2 regions of the Aquitalea magnusonii genome follow, and region 2 is predicted to be linked to the other one. Evidence: riboswitches for the same ligand, from Rfam matches in the RefSeq annotation. Region 2 holds a riboswitch; the other holds the start of a gene.

Region 1 (7,421 bases), 1.4 Mb from region 2:
CCCCGCCTTGCAGGCTCAGCACCTGCTCGAAGCCGGCATTGGCCAGATACAGGCCCACCTGATAGCTGCGCACACCATGGTGGCAGACAGTGACAATCGGCTGTTCATCCGGCAATTCGCTCATGCGCAGCGGAATCAGGCTCATTGGAATGTGCAGCGAACCGGCAATGCTGGCCAGCTGCACTTCCCAGTCTTCCCTTACATCCAGCAGCAGCGGCTGTTGTTTGCCGCTATCGGCCAGCCATGCTGCCAGGTCGCGGGCGGTGATTTCCCTGAGCATCAGAACACGAAGCGTTCCGGCTCAATGGCTTCTGCCTTGGCCAGACGGGAAATACAGGTTTCGAACAGATTGGTTTCGCTGAAGGCAGACTCGCTGACACGCTTGATCAGCTTGCAGCTCATGGCCGGCAGGTCGCCCACCACCACAATCATGCGGCCACCGACGGCCAGTTGGGCTTTCAGGGTTTCCGGCACCACCGGCAGCGAACCACCCACCACGATCACGTCGAACGGGGCTTGCTCCTTCAGGCCATCCAGGCCATTGCCTTCCACCAGGGTGACATTGCCGATGCCGGCTTTTTTCAGGTTGGCGGCAGCCGCTTCGCGGGTGGCGGCATTAATCTCAACGCTATATACGTGGCGGCCCAGCTTGGCCAGCAGGGCGGTCAGGTAACCGGCACCGGTACCGATTTCCAGCACCTTGTCCTGCGGCTGAACGGCAACATCCTGTGCCAGACGTGCTTCCAGCTTCGGTTGCAGCATCTTGCCGCCATTGGGCAGCGGCAGTTCGGTGTCGACAAAGGCCAACTGGCGCTTGTCGGCAGCGACGAAATCTTCGCGTTTCACGTGAAACAGCAGGTCCAGAATCTTGGGGTCAAGTACGTCCCACGGACGAATCTGCTGCTCGACCATGTTGAAACGGGCATTTTCAAAATCCATCAGCTTACTCCGAAGGGCTGGCTGCCAGCAGCAGTCAATCGGTATCCCGAAAAACCGGCCGCCCGGACAGCGTGTCATGACGATAACTTGCGATTATCCCACATTTACCTTACCTTCACAGCATCGCTAGGGGTCCTGTGCGTTGTGTTGTGGTGTCCATATCCAGTCTGATGGTGGAATGGTGCCGCTGCATGGTGTACGGGTGAGAAATACCCTTGGAACCTGACCCGGTTAATCCCGGCGTAGGGAAGCGTCATCTGCATGGTTCCCACCTTTTCCCTGCAGCCGGCTTGCCGGATTTCGCTCCTTGCGCCGTTTCATCGCATGGAGGAAACCCGATGAACGCGCCCACCAAACTCAATGCAGCCATGACGGTCGATTCGGCCGCCATCCAGCCCTTGCCCAATTCCCGCAAGATTTATGTTGAAGGCAGCCGTGCCGACATCCGCGTGCCGATGCGCGAAATCAGCCAGAGCGACACCCCCACCCAGTTTGGCGGCGAGCAAAACCCGCCCATTTATGTGTATGACACCAGCGGCATTTATTCCGACCCGGCCGCCAAGATAGACATCCAGAGCGGCCTGCCCGCATTGCGTGCCGCCTGGATTGCCGAACGTGGTGATACCGAGCAACTGGCCGGCCTGTCCAGTGAATATGGCCGTGCCCGCGCGGCCGACAGCAAGCTGGACGACCTGCGTTTCAATCTGACGCGCCAGCCGCGTCGCGCTTTGCCGGGCAAGAATGTCAGCCAGATGCACTATGCGCGTCAGGGCATCATCACCCCGGAGATGGAATACGTTGCCATCCGCGAAAGCCTGAACCGCAAGGCCTATATCGAGAGCCTGCAGGCAGCAGGCGGCAAGAATGCCAAGCTGCTGGAGCTGATGACCCGTCAGCACGCCGGTCACAGCTATGGCGCTGCGCTGCCGGAGGAAATCACCCCGGAATTCGTGCGCCAGGAAGTGGCCGCCGGCCGCGCCATCATTCCGTGCAACATCAACCACCCGGAATCCGAGCCGATGATCATCGGCCGTAACTTCCTGGTGAAAATCAACGGCAATATCGGCAATAGTGCGGTAACGTCGTCGATTTCCGAAGAAGTGGACAAGATGACCTGGGGCATCCGCTGGGGTGCCGACACCATCATGGACTTGTCCACCGGCAAGAACATCCACGAAACCCGCGAGTGGATTCTGCGCAACTCGCCGGTACCCATCGGCACCGTGCCCATCTACCAGGCGCTGGAAAAGGTCAACGGCAAGGCCGAGGACCTCACCTGGGAAATCTTCAAGGACACGCTGATCGAGCAGGCCGAGCAGGGGGTGGACTACTTCACCATCCACGCCGGTGTGCTGCTGCGCTATGTGCCGCTGACTGCCAACCGCATGACCGGCATCGTGTCGCGCGGTGGTTCCATCATGGCCAAGTGGTGTCTGGCGCATCATCAGGAAAACTTCCTGTACACGCATTTCGAAGAGATTTGCGAAATCATGAAAGCTTACGACGTGGCTTTCAGCCTGGGCGACGGCCTGCGTCCGGGCAGCGTGTGGGATGCCAACGATGCCGCCCAACTGGGTGAACTGAAAACCCTGGGCGAGCTGACGCAGATTGCCTGGCAACACGATGTGCAGGTGATGATCGAAGGCCCCGGCCATGTGCCGATGCAGCTGATCAAGGAAAACATGGACAAGGAACTGGAGTGGTGCCACGAAGCGCCGTTCTACACCCTGGGCCCGCTGACCACCGACATCGCGCCGGGCTACGACCACATCACCTCGGCCATTGGCGCGGCGCAGATCGGCTGGTATGGCACCGCCATGCTGTGCTACGTCACCCAGAAGGAACACCTGGGCCTGCCCAACAAGGATGACGTCAAGGAAGGCATCATCACCTACAAGCTGGCCGCCCATGCCGCCGACCTGGCCAAGGGCCACCCCGGCGCGCAGATCCGCGATAACGCCTTGTCCAAGGCGCGTTTCGAATTCCGCTGGGAAGACCAGTTCAATCTGGGCCTGGACCCGGACAAGGCACGCAGCTTCCACGACGAAACCCTGCCCAAGGACAGCGCCAAGGTGGCGCACTTCTGTTCCATGTGCGGCCCGCATTTCTGCTCGATGAAGATTACCCAGGACGTGCGCGAATTTGCCGCCCAGCAGGGCATCAGCGATGAAGCCGCGCTGCAGAAGGGCATGGAAGTGAAGTCGGTGGAGTTTGTGAAGGGTGGAGCCAAGCTGTACGACAAGATCTGATCTTGTTCATCACCTGACTTATCCACAGGTATGCAAGCAACGGCAGCTACGGCTGCCGTTTTTTGTGCTTGCCCTTTATGCACAGCACACGGATATACCAGCGAACGGGAGGTATCTGGCAAGCTTCTCGACGTATAGCCTGTCCTGTATCCATCGGTGTTGGTGGGAAAATGTAAAACTCTTTTCTTTCATTGACTTGTCGAGTCTGACTGAATTGTGGATAAACAGATTGTTTTTGGCTTTCTGTGGATAAGATGAGTAAATATGCTGTTACCCACTCCCCACTCCCCACTCCCCACTCCCCACTCCCCACTCCGTAAAGTGGTTCCATCCTTCTTGTGTTCACTGGCTCTGCTCAAGGAGCCATAAGCCGTGCAGCATGGACGCTTATCCACAGGAGAGTGCCATGACCCAAGCCATATCCATCCGCCCGCTTGCCGCCGACGATTTTGCTGCCTGGCTGCCCTTGTGGCAGGGCTATCTGGATTTCTATCACAGCAGCCAGAGCAAAGCAGATACCGCCATTACCTGGCAGCGCTTTCTCGATGCGGCCGAGCCGATGCAGGCCTGGCTGGCCTGGCAGGGCGAGCGCGCGGTGGGCCTGGTGCATACGGTATTGCATCGCAGTAGCTGGACGCCGGGCAATTACTGTTATCTGCAGGATTTGTATGTACAGCCTGATGTGCGCGGCACCGGTGCCGGACGGGCGCTGATCGAGCAGGTGTATGCCTATGCGGCGGATGTCGGCTGCAGCCGGGTGTACTGGCTCACCCATGAAAGCAATGCCACAGCGCGCCAGTTGTATGACAGGCTGGCTGACAACCTGGGCTTTATCCAGTACCGCAAACAGGTGGGCTAAGTGGCGCGGACAGGGCCTTGTTGCAGTGCTGCGCCGCCCTGTTTCCGTCTGCCCGGCCATGCCTTAGCCGGCTGCCAGGCGAGCATGCATCAGCGGTTTTGAGGCTGGAGTGCGGGCCGGGATGCGATTATGCTGATGGCCTCACTACCAAGGATATGGTCATGATCAACGTCAGCATTCTCTATCCGTATAGCGCTACTGCCCGTTTCGATTTCGACTACTACCTGCAACAACACATGCCGCTGGCCAGCAAGCTGCTGGCCCCGGCCTTGCTGGACATGCGGGTGGAGAAGGGCATCAGCGGCAGCCAGCCTGGCAGTAGCCCCAATTTCACTGCGCTGTGCCAGTTGCAGTTTGAATCGGTGGAGTCGTTTCTTGCCGCCTTCATGCCGATAGCCGGACAACTGCAGGGTGATATCGCCAATTTCACCGATATCACACCGCAAATCCAGTTCAGCGAAATCCTGCTGGGTTAAGCGCCGCTAACAAAACGTCTGCGGCTGCGTTACGCCTTCTTGCGGTGCTCTTGTACTGTTTGCGTCGGCGTGCCTGGCCCAGCGACGCCAAGCTATTGTGTTGGCTGGTTCCCAACTGCCTGCAGGGCTGCTGCCAGTTCGCCCGGCCCCTGCTGCAACACCAGCTGTGGCGTGCCATGCCAGGCGGCCAGTTTGTGCAGCATGGTGGCCAGATCGCGGCATAGCTGCGCGGTGGGCCTGATGCCGGGTTCCAGATACAGGTTCTTGATTTCAAACACGCTTTGACTACGGTGGGCCTTGGCGTCCATGCGTCCCACCAGCCGGCCACGGTTGAGCAGCGGCAGCACGAAATAGCCAAACTGGCGCTTGGCCGCCGGGGTATAGCATTCGATGCGGTAATCAAAGCCGAACAATTCGCTGGCGCGCTTGCGGTCCCACACCACCGGGTCAAACGGCGACAGCGCGGCGCTATGGCTGGATTTGAGCTTCCCTGCCGCAGCCTGTTGTAGCTCGGCCTGCAGGCTGTGATGGACGAAGACATCGTGCTGCCAGCCTTCGATGCGGGCGGGAATCAGCTCGCCCTCATCCGCCAACTGGTGTAGCAATGCATCGTACTTGCCCCGACGCAGCCGGTAGTAATCGGCCACCCAGCCCGCCTTGACCACGCCCAGCGCCCGGCAGCTATTACGCACCATGTCGCGCTGCGCTGCCTGCAGACTGGGCAGATCGCGCGCATCGTCCCAATCCGGCATTACCCGTTCTGCCACATCGTAGACGCGCTGAAAGCTGCGTCGCTCCTTCACCATCAGCTGCCCCAGCGTGAACAGCACTTCCAGATGGCGTTTTTCCGGCTTCCAGTCCCACCAGCCATCCCCCTTGCCCCCACTGCGCTTGAAGTCGGCCGAGCGCACCGGGCCGTGGGTGCGGATGGTCTGCAACAGATCGTCAACGGCCGGCTGGTGTTGCTCCAGCCAGCGCTGCGGGTATTTCCAGCCCATTTGCGTTGGGTCCAGCATGCGGTGGCGCAGCAGGCGGTAATCCTCGCGTGGCACAAAGCAGGCTTCGTGCGCCCAGTATTCGAACAGCTTGCCTTCTGCCAGGCAGTCGTCCAGCCAGCGCGGGTCGTACCGGCCCAGCCGGCTGAACAGCACCAGATAGGGGCTGCGCGCCACCACGCTGATGGTGTCGATCTGCAACAAGGCCATGCGGCGGATGGCGTCCAGCACATCGGCTGGTGTGGCCTTGCGGCGCGGTGAAGCGTGCAGACCTTGTGCTGCCAGATGCAGCAAGCGAGCCTGGGTAAGCGAGAGGTGCAGGGTCATGATGGGTGCTGGTGAGGGCCGGTGGCCCGACTATAGCAAGGCTGCACTCCGGCAGGGTCTGCATGGTGTGCGGTGCCAGCGATCTGTCGGTGCCAGACAACAGCCGCAGCGCTGGTGGTGCGCAGTCTGCATTTGTGGATTGCATCGCAGCGGCTAATAGGGCCATGCTGCACTTCTGCATCAGGAGCAAGAGGAAAACAAGATCATGGATACCGGCAAACATCAGCTGGAACAGTTATTCGCCCAGCTTGGGCTGGACAACGACGTCACCGCCATCAAGGTATTTCTGGCCCGCCACTGGCTGGAGCCAGGGCAGGCATTAGCTGATGCTGCGTTCTGGAACCCGGCGCAGGCCGACTTTTTGCGTCAGGCACTGGCCAGCGATGCCGAATGGGTTGAGGCGGTGGATGAACTGGCCGTGCTGTTGAGTCAGAAATAAGCAGGCCCGACAGCCAAAGCAGGCGGGTGGCATCCAGCGGATGCTGCCCGCTTTTCTTATCGCCGCTCACAAAACCCCTGTTGAGGCCTTGCGCCTTGCTGTCGTCGTGCTGGATACGCTGCTTTCAAGTCCGCTTGTATGCTTGGCTTGCGTACAAGAAGGCTTGGACAGCAGTGATCTGCTTACGGGTGGATAGTCGCATCCGCGGTTTGGATGATTTGTCGTCTTGCTATCTATAAGCCACTGATTACGTTATAATTCCGCCCCTTCCTGCGACTGGTATTGCTTGCAGGAAAGCCCTTTTTACAAGTCAGGAATTGTCATGAGTCTGTTGTCGCACCAGATCGAGCTGCTGTCCCCCGCCAAAACTGCCGAAATCGGCCGTGAAGCCATCCTGCATGGCGCGGATGCGGTGTATATCGGCGGTCCCGGTTTCGGTGCCCGGCACAATGCCAGCAACAGCCTGGAAGACATTGCCGGACTGACGCAGTTTGCCCACCGCTACCATGCGCGCATTTTTGCCACGCTCAACACCATCCTGCATGACGCCGAGCTTGAAGCGGCGCGCAAGCTGATCTGGCAGTTGTACGATGCCGGGGTGGATGCACTGATCATCCAGGATATGGGCATCTTGCAGATGGACCTGCCGCCCATCCAGCTGCATGCCTCCACCCAGTGTGATATCCGCGATGCCGACAAGGCGCGCTTTCTGGCCGATGCCGGCCTGTCCCAGCTGGTGTTGGCGCGCGAACTGAGCATTCCCGACATCAAGCGCATTGCCGCCCGCGTGGGTGATGCCGCCACCATCGAATACTTCATCCACGGTGCGTTGTGCGTGGCCTTCTCCGGCCAGTGCTACATCAGCCATGCCGACACCGGCCGCAGCGCCAACCGTGGCGACTGCTCGCAAGCCTGTCGCCTGCCTTACACCCTGACCGACAAGGACGGTGGTGTGGTGGCCTTCGACAAGCATTTGCTGTCGATGAAGGACAATAACCAGAGCAAGAACCTGGAAGCGCTGCTGGATGCCGGCGTGCGTTCGCTCAAGATCGAAGGCCGCTACAAGGACGTGAGTTATGTGAAGAACATCACCGCGCACTATCGTCTGCTGCTGGATGAAATCATCGAACGCCGCCC
Region 2 (7,421 bases):
CAAGGCCAGGCTGGCCGTCCATTGCGGATAAAGCAGCAACAGGCCAAACGCCAGGCACACCGGCGACACGATGAAGGGCAGAAAGGCCAAGGCCCGCAAAGCGAGGCTGGTGCGTGCGGCCAGTGCATGCAGGCAGCCCAGCCCCGCCGCCAGCAGCACCGCCAGTGCGCTGAAGCGGGCCGAATTGAACAAGGCCAGACGCACATCTTCATCCGCCAGCATATCCGGCCCCAGCAGCCACAAGGCCTGAGCGGCGCGCCACAGCACGGCCAGCAGCGGCAAGCCGCCAAACAGCAGCAGCACCGCCAGCGCGGCCAACAGTTGCAGCCATTGTGCGCCTTGCGGTGGGCGCGGCGGCAGCGGGTCCACCTTCAGCGGCGCGGCCAGGCTGCGTTCCAGCCAGGCATACAGCGTGGCCATGACCCCGGTCACCAGCAGCATCAGCAAGGCCAGCGCACCGGCATCCGCCAGATTCAGCTCGTAAGCCACCAACTGGTAGATTTCCACCTCCACCGTGGCATAGCGCTGCCCGCCCAGCAGCAGCGCCAGACCAAAACCGGAAAAGCAATACAGAAACACCAGGCACAGCGCCGACCACAACCAGGGCCGCACTGCCGGCCACTCCACCCGCCAGAACACCCGCCACGGCGTGGCACCCAGTGTGCGCGCAGCGGCAATCCGGCTGGCTGGTATCAGGGACAAGCCTTCACACGCGGCACGAATCACCAGTGGCAAATTGAAAAACAGATTGCCGTACAGCAGCAGCCAGGGCGTGTCCTGCAGATTGATGCCCAGCAAGCCTTGCGGGCCGAACAGCGCCAGCACGCCCATGCCCGCCACCAGCGTGGGCATGACAAAGGGCAGCATCAGCAGGCGCAGTGTCAGGCTGCGCCCCGGAAACTGATAGCGCGCCAGACACCAGGCCAGCGGCAGGCCCACCAGCAGCGCCGCCACACAACTGGCCGCCGCTTGCAGCAGGGACCAGACAATACGCCATTGCAGGTAGGAATCGGCCAGCAGGCCAACAGAAAACTGCCCCTGCCCCTCTTGCAGCAAACGCAGCAGGGGCAGGATGGACATCAGCAGCAGAAAGGCCAGCGGCAACAGCGCCAGCGCAAGGGTACGGCGGCGCGCTGTCATGCATGGTCCTGCTGGAAAGGCCAGTCGGCCACCAGCACGTCTTCCGGGCCGTCCTCCGGGTCTTCCACCCGCTCCAGCCAGCGAAAGCCCAGCCGGGCCGCCAGTTGCTGCGAGGGCAGATTGTCCGGGCTGATGGACAAGACAAAACGCTTTACCCCGGCGGTGTGTACCGCCCAGTCGGCACAGGCGGTCAAGGCTTCGGTGGCAAAGCCCTGACGACGGAATGCCGGCAGCACGCTATAGCCCAGCTCCACATCACCGCGCCCGGCCAGATAAGGATGACCGGGACAGGTATGGAAATTGATATGTCCCACCAACTGGCCGGTTTCGCGCAACAGCATGGCGCGCATCGACCATGGCGCGTAATCCGGCTCGTTTTCCATCTGGTCCAGCCGCAGCGACATCACGGCCGCCTCCTCCAGCCAGCTGATGGGCAAGGGCGCGCCCAGCCAGCGCGCCGCTTCGGCCAGTCGCGCCTGCATGCTGGCCCGCAGCATGTCCGGCGTCAGATGACGCAGGATCAGCCGCGGGCTGAGGATGTCGGCAATCACGGGGCCAGTCTGCATTACTGGCCGGACTTCAACACGATGCGGGTCCACTTGCCCACCCAGGCGGTGGTCTTGGCGGCAATCTGGCGGCTATCCGGCGTGGTGTGCGCCGTCGGCTTTTCCGCATGCTGGAATACCGGGTCCAGCGCGATACCCGGCTGCACCGGATACATCCACATGCTGGTGGGAATATCCTTCTGCACCGCGTCCGAACGCAGGAATTCAACAAACTTGCGCGCCAGTGCCGCTTCCTTCCCGCCCTTCACCAGCGCCGCGCCTTCCACTTGCTGGAACACGGCACCGGGCAACAACAGATTGCCCGTTGGCGAAGCGGTCAGTTTTTCCTTGCTGTAGAACACTTCCGCCGCCGGGCTGGTGGCATAGCTCACCACGATGGGGCGCGCACCGCCATTGCGGGAGAAATCGGTGTAATAGGCTTCGGTCCAGCCCTTGCTTACCTTCACGCCGTTATCGCGCAGCTTGCCCCAGAAGGCCATGGCCTTGGCTTCGCCCATGGCGGAAATGGTGGACAGCAAGAATGCCAGGCCGGGGCTGGAGGTGGCCGGGTTTTCCACCACCAGCAGGTCCTTGTAGGCCGGGCGGGTCAGGTCATCCAGCGTTTTGGGCAGCGGTAGCTGCTTCTTGGCAAACCAGGCCTTGTCGTAGTTGAGCGTGACATAGCCGTAATCGATGCTCACCGCGCCGGGCAAGGACACCACGCCGCCCTTGTCGCTCATCGGCAGCAGCACGCCAGCGGCCTCGGCCTTGCCAATCAGGGTGTTGTCGATGCCGTACACCACGTCGGCAATCGGGTTGGCGCGGGTCAGAATCAGCTTGTTGACCATCTCGCCGGCATCCCCCGCCTTGATGATGCTCAGCTTCACCCCGTTCTGCTTTTCAAACTCGGCCAGCAGCGGCTTGGCCACGGCAAAAGAACTATGGGTAAGCACGCGCAGCTCGGCCGCGTGGGCAAGGCCGGCAAACAGCAGTGCAGCCAGCAAGGTGGTGGTTTTGAACAATTGCATGACATTCTCCGTGCGACAAAGCGCAATCGCAGGAGCAAGCGAAACAACAGATGGTGGGTCCTTCTGCATCACGCTCCCTCCGCTGGCATTATCCAGTTCAGGTTCTAGGGTGTTTCTCAGCCCGCACGGGGCACCCCTGGTGATTGACGTGGCCAATGACACACGCCGACATGTTTGCTGACATTGTTGCTTACAAGGCGTTACCGATTTTTCACGGAAATTAACACCCTGCCGCCAGCAGAAAATGGATTGTACACACTTTCCGGCCAAGATGACCGCACAACAACAGCACGCTTGTTCAAGCCCAGTTGCAACAGATCACCCAGGGAGCACCACCATGAAACTGACCACCCGCCTCATGCTGATCAGCCTGTCTGCCCTCAGCTTTGCCACCTTGTCCGCCACCGCCTCGGCCGAAACCGCATGGCAAAAACAGCATCCGCGCCGTGCCGAGGTGAACCACCGTCTGGCCAATCAGGACAAGCGTATTCACCAGGAACGCAAGGAAGGCGAAATCAGCAAGCAACAAGCGCAGCAACTGCACCAGCAAGACCGCGCCATCCGCCGCCAGGAACGTGCCGATGCCCGCCTGCACCATGGCCATATCACCAAGCAGGAACAAAAAACCCTTAACCGGGAAGAAAACACCGTCAGCAAGGAAATCGGCAAGTAAAATCCAGCCGTAAGCTGGCTGCCAGCCAGCCCTGTCTGAAATAACCGCGCAGCACAGGCTGCAGGCTTCCCCTGCCATGCCGTGCTGCCGGTCGGTTTTTGCTGCGAGGCCAACCGTGAACTGTGTCATCCGTCTGCTACTGCTCGCTTTGCTACCGCTGCAGGCCTGGGCCGGCATCGGCGAGGCCGGTGCGCGCCACTTGCTGTCCCGCACCGGTTTCGGGGCCAATCCGGCGCAAATTGCCCTGTATGCACCGCTCAGCCGCCAGCAGGCGGTGGACCGGCTGCTCGATCACGTCAGCTATAGCGCCCTCACCGCCCCGCCCGCCTGGGTGAATGAACCCTTCGATCGGCCGGGCAAAACCAATCTGAGCGAAGACGAAAAGAAAGCCCTGCAAAAAGAGCGCAACGAACATGCGCAGGAACTGCGCGGCTGGTGGCTGGAGGAAATGCGCATCAGCCCCAGCCCGCTAGCCGAAAAGATGACGCTGTTTTGGCACAACCATTTTGTTTCCGCGCTGGACAAGGTGGGCGTGCCGCAGCTGATGTATCAACAGAATGTGCTGCTGCGCCGTCAGGCGCTGGGCAATTTCGGCCAGCTATTACACACCATCGCCCGCGACCCGGCCATGATGCGCTACCTGGACACGGTGAATAACCGCAAGGGCCAGCCCAATGAAAACTTTGCCCGCGAGGTGATGGAGCTATTCACCCTGGGCGAAGGCCATTACAGCGAGCAGGACATCCGCCAGGCCGCCCGCGCCTTTACCGGCTGGTCGCTGGACAAGGACTTCCAGTTTGTCTACCGGCCCAATCTGCATGACAACGGCGACAAGACCATCTTTGGCCAGCAAGGCAATTTTGATGGCGACGACGTGCTGGACATGCTGCTGCGCAAGCCGCAAACCGCGCGCTTTGTCACCCTCAAGCTATGGAAATACCTGGTCTCCCCCGCGCCGAACGAGGCCGACATCCAGCGCCTGTCCGCGCTGTTCTACCGCGACAATTACGAAATCCGCCCGTTGCTGCGTGCCATGCTGCTGACCCCGGCCTTCTGGAACAGCCAGGGCCAGTTGGTGAAATCGCCGGTGGAACTGACCGTAGGCACGCTGGTGACTTTCGACCTCACCCCGCCGGACTGGCGCGCACTGGCCGGACTTAACCGCCAACTGGGGCAGGACGTGTTCAACCCGCCCAATGTCAAAGGCTGGCCCGGTGGCGACGCCTGGATCAACAGCACCACCCTGCTCACCCGCAAACAGTTTCTCGACCGCCTGAGCCACGACGCCGCCCCCATCCGCAACAGCTTTGTCATGGCCGATGGCCAGATGGACGAACAACGTGGCCGCGAAGCCCGCATCCGCCGCCTGGTGCAGGCCGGGCTGCGCCCCATCAAGCTGCAACCGGACGAATGGGCCGCCATCTACCACGTCAACACTGCTGCAGATGCCACGCGCCTGCTGCTGGCCGTACCCCCGGCCCAGCCGCTGCCTGCCGACATGACCGGCGCACAGGCCATTGCCCCGCTGCTGCTGGACCCGGCCTACCAGGTACACTGAACCGCCCACAAGGAAGCTGCCATGTTTCAACGCCGCGAATTTCTCAAAGCCATGGGTGCCGGCCTGCTGGTATCGGTACTGCCCAATCTCAGCTATGCACTGGCCCCGGCCGGCTACCAGCGCCTGCTGGTACTGGTGGAACTCAAGGGCGGCAATGACGGGCTCAATACCGTCATCCCCTACAGCAGCGACGACTACTATCGCCTGCGCCCCAGCATCGGCATTGCCCGCCCGCAAGTGCTGCAACTGAGCGAACAAGTGGGCCTGCACCCGGCCATGCACAGCCTGCTGCCGCTGTGGCAAAACCACGAAGTGGCCGTGCTGCAAGGCGTAGGCTACCCGGAGCCCAATCTGTCCCACTTCCGTTCCATCGAAATCTGGGAAACCGCCTCGGCCAGCAACCAGTATCTGGGCGAAGGCTGGCTCACCCGCCTGTTTCGCAGCCAGCCCACCCCGCCCGGTTTTGCTGCCGATGGCGTGGTGCTGTCCAGCCAGAACCTGGGCCCGCTGGATGGCGGCGCCCGCGCCGTGGTGCTGAGCAATCCGCAAGACTTTGCCCGGCAAGCCAAGCTGGCGGCAGACCAGCAAGCCGGCGCGCACAGCAGCGCGCTGTCCCACATCCTGAAAGTGGAAGGCGACATCCGCACCGCCGCCAGCGCCCTGCAACAAGCGCCCATGAAACCGCCAGCCAACCCGGCCGACGCCCCCACCGCACCTCCCAAGGCCGCAGGCGGCTTTGCCCAGGCCATCAACACCCTGGCTGATATCCTGCAAAACGGCACCCGCATTGCCGTGGCGCGCATCACCCTTACCGGCTTCGACACCCACGGCAACCAGCAGCCCACCCAGGCCCGCCTGCTGGGCGAACTGGCCGACGGACTGGCCCTGCTCAAAACCCGTATGCAGGCCCAAGGCCGCTGGGACGACACCCTGGTATTGAGTTATGCCGAATTTGGCCGCCGCCCGCGCGAAAACGGCAATCGCGGCACCGACCACGGCACCGCCAACAGCCACTTCCTGCTGGGCGGCCGCGTCAAGGGCGGTCTGTACGGCCAGACCGCCCCACTGGCCGGGCTGAGCGATGGCAACCTGCCCTACGCCATCGACTTCCGCCAGCTATATAGCACCGTGGTACAAGACTGGTGGGGCAAGGACGCCAGCAGCCTGTTCGGCCAGCGCTTTGGCCGGCTGCCGCTGCTGCGGGCCTGAGCCAGCCGCAGCAAGCCAAGTGCGCAGCAAGCATGGCCCACAACATCAGGCCCCAAGCCCCAAACCAAGACAGGCCGCCAATGGCAATCGCCATCGCAACGCACACCGCCACAAGGCAAGCACGGACATGCGGTAAACCGGCCTAAGCCCGCAGCGCCTGCTTTTGCATGCGCTCGGCCAGGCGCAAATGGCACGCTGCCGCCAGTTTGATCAGCTCACGCGTGCTCACCGGTAGCGTCCCGCCTGCCGCCACGCAATCAGCCAAAGCCGCCAGCGTGCTCACCTCGCTCTGCAAGGCTACTGTTTTGCCGGATGGCCGCCGCTGTCCCTGCTCGGCCTGATAATGCAAGGAAACCAGCCAGCGCGACTGCTGCCACTCCGTCTCCCCGGCCAGTACCGACGCCCATACCGCCTGCCCCACCTGCCGCGCCGCTTCATCCGCCAGGGCATAGGCCAGTTGCAGCTTGTCGTGGTCTGGCCCTGTCTCCTTGCGCAAGACCGGCAGCAAGGTATCGTCCAGCCAGTCTTGCAGTTGTCTTGCTTGTGGTTTGCCGCAGGTACGCAGGACATCGCGCAGTTCTGTTTCGCTCAGGGTAAGCAGGGCCGGGCCGCTGGCGGGCGTCAGCAGGCAACCGGCCTTCTTGCCCAGCGCGGTTTGCAGGGCGGTTTCATCCCGGTATTTGAGCAGTTTGGCGATATCGGCCGCGACAAAGCGCGGGCCTTGTGCCAATGGAAAGACACCAAGGGTTTTCTTGTTGAAGCGCAACTGGATGGGCGGGGAGGTACTACGGAGAGGTGGTGCTTTTTTCATTTCAGAAGCTCCATGTGGCAAACGAGTCATTGCCACCCTTCGCCAGACGGGTGGCAAGCCAAAGCGGGGCTGGCGAACCGGCACATGGACCCGGCAGACCGTAAGGTCTCCCCACCCGGCCCGCCATTGAAGACATGAAGGTACACGAGTGCAACAAACAACTACCGGAGCAGTTGCCTGCCATATGCCAGGGTCGCCAAACCCATGCTGTGTTGTTACGCACAGGAGGCCAAGACTAAGAACCTGACAGCAGGACGACAAGGGTAAGGACTGCAGCAGGCACTGACAAGATGTGCAGGTATGTCGGCGTTTCGGATTTACCTGCAATACCACTAGGCACATGCCAGCACCTTGCAGGAAAAATCCTCACCGCGCATGGCGTTGGCAAAGTACCAGTCCGTAGGGCGGAAGCCCCGGAGTTACCGGGGCGTTCCGCCACGGTGCGAGTTGAAGTGGC

The links. Region 2 has a riboswitch for thiamine pyrophosphate ahead of DLM_RS13445 (thiamine ABC transporter substrate-binding protein). Riboswitches for the same ligand answer to the same signal wherever they lie in the genome.
Region 1: another riboswitch for thiamine pyrophosphate. It lies ahead of thiC (phosphomethylpyrimidine synthase ThiC); the one in region 2 lies ahead of DLM_RS13445 (thiamine ABC transporter substrate-binding protein).

What each region holds. Positions count from the first base shown of each region.
Region 1 covers NZ_AP018823.1:4,234,030-4,241,450, reverse strand. Annotated here, with positions in the region: gene DLM_RS19915 (rhodanese-like domain-containing protein) at 1-280, opposite strand, end outside; gene DLM_RS19910 (protein-L-isoaspartate O-methyltransferase family protein) at 280-939, opposite strand; TPP riboswitch at 1,058-1,205, shown strand; gene thiC (phosphomethylpyrimidine synthase ThiC) at 1,278-3,188, shown strand; gene DLM_RS19900 (GNAT family N-acetyltransferase) at 3,595-4,047, shown strand; gene DLM_RS19895 (EthD family reductase) at 4,209-4,523, shown strand; gene DLM_RS19890 (winged helix-turn-helix domain-containing protein) at 4,616-5,845, opposite strand; gene DLM_RS19885 (DUF2789 domain-containing protein) at 6,051-6,284, shown strand; gene DLM_RS19880 (peptidase U32 family protein) at 6,607-7,421, shown strand, end outside.
Region 2 covers NZ_AP018823.1:2,822,589-2,830,009, forward strand. Annotated here, with positions in the region: gene DLM_RS13435 (ABC transporter permease) at 1-1,140, opposite strand, end outside; gene DLM_RS13440 (GNAT family N-acetyltransferase) at 1,137-1,706, opposite strand; gene DLM_RS13445 (thiamine ABC transporter substrate-binding protein) at 1,706-2,713, opposite strand; TPP riboswitch at 2,770-2,861, opposite strand; gene DLM_RS13450 (hypothetical protein) at 3,051-3,386, shown strand; gene DLM_RS13455 (DUF1800 domain-containing protein) at 3,502-4,944, shown strand; gene DLM_RS13460 (DUF1501 domain-containing protein) at 4,966-6,153, shown strand; gene DLM_RS13465 (Bro-N domain-containing protein) at 6,296-6,964, opposite strand.